Regions from separate parts of the Oceanobacillus sp. FSL W8-0428 genome, predicted to be linked through region 1. Evidence: predicted binding sites of a transcription regulator. Region 1 holds the regulator's gene; the other holds the start of a gene.
What was found. Region 1 encodes LexA, which represses DNA repair genes until DNA is damaged. Its sites were predicted from a motif close to CGAACATATGTTCG; they were not measured.
Positions count from the first base shown of each region.

Region 1 (2,420 bases):
TACCATCTCTATCTATGTCATAGCCGCTGGCCTTTTCCTCAATGCAATCCACAATAGTAAAATTTAATTTTCCAGCCAGTACTGTTAACTCTTCATATTGTCTTTGAAGTGATGTTTCCTGTGTTTCTTTCTCAGTACTTACCCGACAATAAATTATTGTTCTCAATATTTTATCCTCCAATAGCAAAGCCCTCTTTTTCTCATCTCTTAAGTAAAATGCATCTTTAAGAATACGTTCATAAGTCTAATAAAAATAAAACAGAAAATTTATTCATACTTTTAGAACAAGCACTTTAAACAATTTATTTTACCAACACTGCAAATTTTATTTACTCTCTAAAAAATATGCAAGGAAATTGGCCATACGGGCTAAAATATTTAAGCAGTAGTAACCATCATCGTATATAAAAATAATAATGCAATAATAAAAGCCACAATATAAAATGCATCTGATTTCATTAGTTTTTCAAACATATAAAAAACTCCCTTCAGTATTTTATAAGGTCCCGGAACAGTTGTTCTGATACTAGTATATTTAGAACAGTTGTTCTTGTCAATACTTTTTCAGAACATTTGTTTGTAAAATTATTATTTAAGTGCTATACTGTGAATAACAAATACCTATGCTAGAGGGGAGAAAGTCATGACAAAACTATCAAAAAGACAACAGATGATTTTTGACTTTATTAAAGAACAAGTAGAGCAAAAAGGGTATCCGCCTTCTGTTCGTGAAATCGCTGTTGCTGTAGGATTAGCTTCAAGCTCTACCGTTCATGGCCACTTAGAAAGGCTGGAGAACAAAGGATATATACGAAGAGATCCAACAAAGCCCCGCGCCATTGAGATTATGTATGAGAATGAAAACGAAGCACCCAGAGACAAAGCTATTTATGTACCTGTAATCGGAAAAGTTACTGCAGGAATCCCTATTACAGCAATTGAAAACATTGAAGAATTCATTCCTGTTCCAAGCTCCTCAGCCGGGCCGGAGGATAATCTGTTTATACTTGTAATTGATGGAGAAAGTATGATTGAGGCAGGTATTTTAGACAATGATATGGTTATTGTCAAACAGCAAAGTTCCGCAGATAATGGCGATATTGTTGTAGCAATGACCGAGGATAACGAAGCTACTGTTAAACGTTTTTTTAAAGAAAAGAATCGTTTTCGCCTGCAGCCGGAAAATGCAACAATGGAACCACTTTATTATGAAAATGTTTCTATCTTGGGTAAGGTTATCGGATTATACCGTAATATTCACTAAAAAAAGTGTATTCATACAAGCTGAGAACATTTTGTCTCGAAGTCGTATAATTCCTAAAAAAGGTTAACGGACACATTTTAAAATGTGCCCGTTAACCTTTTTTTCTAACATAAAATTAGTCTGATCCTAATATGCTTTAAATAAAGTACAAGTTCAAGGAGTGTATAAAATTGACTGAAACGATGAAAAAGAAACGTTGGCTTTATTTTCCGATTATTATAATCAGCTTTGTTCTGGGAATTATCTATTTAACGAAGGTTGCTGACTACTTAACACTGCCATTTTTATCAACTCTTTTACTTATTGTGACTTTTTTAGAAGTCTATCCAGGCAAGAACTATTTTTCCAAAACTAATCTAATAAAAATTATTTCTGCTCTTTTGCTTGTAGCACTTGCTTTATGGTATCAGATTACTGTTTTTATTCTCGGCTAAATCAAATCAACAAAACGTTTAATACGGTCTTTTTTTACATTTCAAAAATCTGATGCTTACCATTCCTTATGTTAATCAAAAATAAGTAATATACCAACTTTTTCGAATATAAAAAATAGAGCTGTTTTAAATATTTACATTTAGTATATAAAACAGTACGACTCTTTACATCGGGTAAAAAAAATGATGCCGACTGTTTAACACCTGCCACCGTATTGTTATGACACCTTATGTTCCAAACGTAATCTGTCAGCCACCATTGCAATGAATTCACTATTTGTCGGCTTAGCTTTTGAAATATTGATGGTGTAGCCAAATAGAGCCGAAATGGAATCTATATTTCCTCTGCTCCAGGCAACTTCTATCGCATGGCGTATAGCTCTTTCCACCCGTGAAGCAGTTGTATTGAACTTTTTCGCAATATCAGGGTAAAGTACTTTTGTAATAGACCCTAAAAGCTCAATGTCATTATAAACCATCGTAATTGCCTCTCTTAAGTACATATATCCTTTAATATGTGCAGGTACACCAATTTCATGAATAATATTTGTTATATTCGCTTCCAAATCTTGTTTTTTCCTGTTTTCTGTATTCGTTTTATTTACATTTGACACTCTTGGAATGCTGCTGCCCTGAACCTGCAAGATTTGGTCAGCCAGATTCTGTATGTCAAATGGCTTCAGAATAAAATAAGAAGCTCCTAAATCTACAGCTTTCTTCAT
Region 1 is NZ_JBBORB010000001.1:4,156,867-4,159,286, forward strand. Features, by position in the region: gene MKY30_RS19935 (YneB family resolvase-like protein) at 1-166, opposite strand, end outside; gene lexA (transcriptional repressor LexA) at 644-1,264, shown strand; gene MKY30_RS19945 (hypothetical protein) at 1,435-1,698, shown strand; gene spo0A (sporulation transcription factor Spo0A) at 1,917-2,420, opposite strand, start outside.

Region 2 (2,420 bases), 150 kb from region 1:
AAAAACCATAGCACAGGTGTACTATGGTTTTTGAGTGAGGTACAAAGCAGGTTATATTAAAGATCCAGGCTTTCCTGCTCTTCTTTTGATTTTTCTTCAGGCTGTTCCAAGTCTTTGTCGAGCTCATAATGATCACGAATTGCTGCGCTGATTTCTTCAAATAATGCTTCATTTTCCTTCAGGAATATTTTAGCATTCTCTCTGCCTTGACCTAAACGGTCTCCATTATAAGAATACCAGGCACCGCTTTTTTGTACGATATCAAGATCCGAGCCAATATCAAGGACCTCTCCTTCTTTGGAAACACCTTTACCATACATAATATCTACTTCAGCCTGTTTGAACGGAGGTGCTACTTTGTTTTTCACAACCTTAATACGGGCTTTATTCCCTACCACGTCATTGCCAACCTTAAGTGTTTCGGCACGGCGCACTTCCAGTCTTACAGAAGAATAGAATTTTAATGCACGGCCGCCAGGAGTAGTTTCTGGATTTCCAAACATAACGCCTACTTTTTCACGGATCTGGTTAATAAAAATAGCTGTCGTTTTTGATTTATTAATTGCCCCTGAAAGCTTACGAAGTGCCTGCGACATTAATCTTGCCTGCAAGCCGACATGAGAGTCTCCCATTTCCCCTTCAATCTCTGCTTTTGGTACAAGTGCTGCTACAGAGTCTACAACAACAATATCTACTGCACCGCTTCGAACAAGCGCTTCAGCAATTTCCAAAGCTTGTTCTCCTGTATCCGGCTGCGATAGCAGAAGTTCATCAATATTAACGCCTAAAGCTCTTGCATAGATGGGATCTAATGCATGCTCTGCGTCAATAAAAGCTGCCTGACCACCTTTTTTTTGAGCTTCTGCAATAGCATGAAGCGCAACGGTAGTTTTACCGGAAGATTCCGGACCATATATCTCTACTACTCTTCCTTTCGGATACCCGCCAATTCCAAGAGCTACATCTAAAGCCAATGAACCACTTGGAATAGTTGCCATCTTAGGTATTTCATGTTCCCCCATTTTCATAATAGAACCTTTACCAAATTGTTTCTCTATTTGTCTTAAAGCCATATCTAAAGCTTGTTGTTTATCACTCACCGAAACTACCTCCTTTATCTATCTTTATCCATCATACAACGTTTTTACATATTTAACAAGCAAAAAGACGAATAAATGTTCTGCTATTTTTATATCAGATTTTACTTCAAAAATTAAAATCTATACATTCTTTTGTTCAAAAATGCCTAATTCTCTCTCTTATACAAACTGAATTATTAAATCTGCCTCTTTTGTAATAAAAATAAAACTTTCATTCACCTTAAAAAATTATTTTAAGTATTGATATAATAATTCAAAGCCTTTTAATACAGCTCTTTCACGGATATTATTACGGTTTCCTGATAAAAGGATAGAGCTTGACTCTACAATTTTCTCTTCATCAAAAATAGCAATATAGACTTGTCCGACCGGTTTTGCTTCCTGCGTATCAGGACCGGCAACCCCTGTAAAAGAAATAGCCATTGGTGTATTTAATTTAAAAGCTGCCTGTTCAGCCATCTTTTCAGCACATTCCTTACTCACCACACCGTATTCAGCAATCCATTCTGGAGATAAATCTAATAAAGATTCCTTTGCAGATGTTTGATAAGTAATTAAACTGCCTGCAAAAACATTGGAGGCTCCAGCGGCTGACACAAGATTACTAGAGAATAGTCCACCTGTTAAACTTTCTGCTGCACCAATTGTTTTTTCTTTTTCAGCTAATAACTCAATAACTTTATTCTCAATCGTCTGATCGTCCTCACCGAAGCAGTATTCACCGATACGGGCTAAAATTTCTTGCTTTTTATCTGCGACCAGCTTTTGGGCATCTTCTTTCGATGAAGCACTTGCTGTAACCCGGATGACCACACCCTGATCCTGAGCAAGGGGAGCTATTGTCGGATTTGTCTGTCCATGAATCATATCTGTCAGTTCATGCTCCAGATTAGATTCGCCGATACCAATAAATTTTAAGACCGTGGATTGGATTACCTGCTGTTTGCCTGTTAAGTTTTCTAAAAATGGAAATAATTCTTCTGATGAAATTTGCTTCATTTCCCGTGGAACTCCCGGCAAAAAGAACCAATGTGTATCCTGATAATCTACATACATTCCCGGAGCCATACCAGCATTATTTTTTAAAACACTGGCGCCTTTAAATACTCGGGCCTGCTTGCGATTATTCGGCGTCATCGTACGGTTGCGTTCTTTAAAATAACTTTCTATCTTCTCCATCGTAGTCTTATCTTCTAGAATTTCAAGGCCGGTCATTTGTTCAAAACCTTCACGGGTTAAATCATCCTCTGTAGGCCCTAAACCGCCTGTGACAATGACAATATCCGAACGTGACTGTGCCAGCCGAAATGCCTGCTCGAC
Region 2 is NZ_JBBORB010000001.1:4,305,182-4,307,601, forward strand. Features, by position in the region: gene recA (recombinase RecA) at 57-1,100, opposite strand; gene MKY30_RS20750 (competence/damage-inducible protein A) at 1,329-2,420, opposite strand, start outside.
Region 2: recA (recombinase RecA) is a predicted target of LexA. The motif match lies at 1,169-1,182, and genes of this name have one in related genera.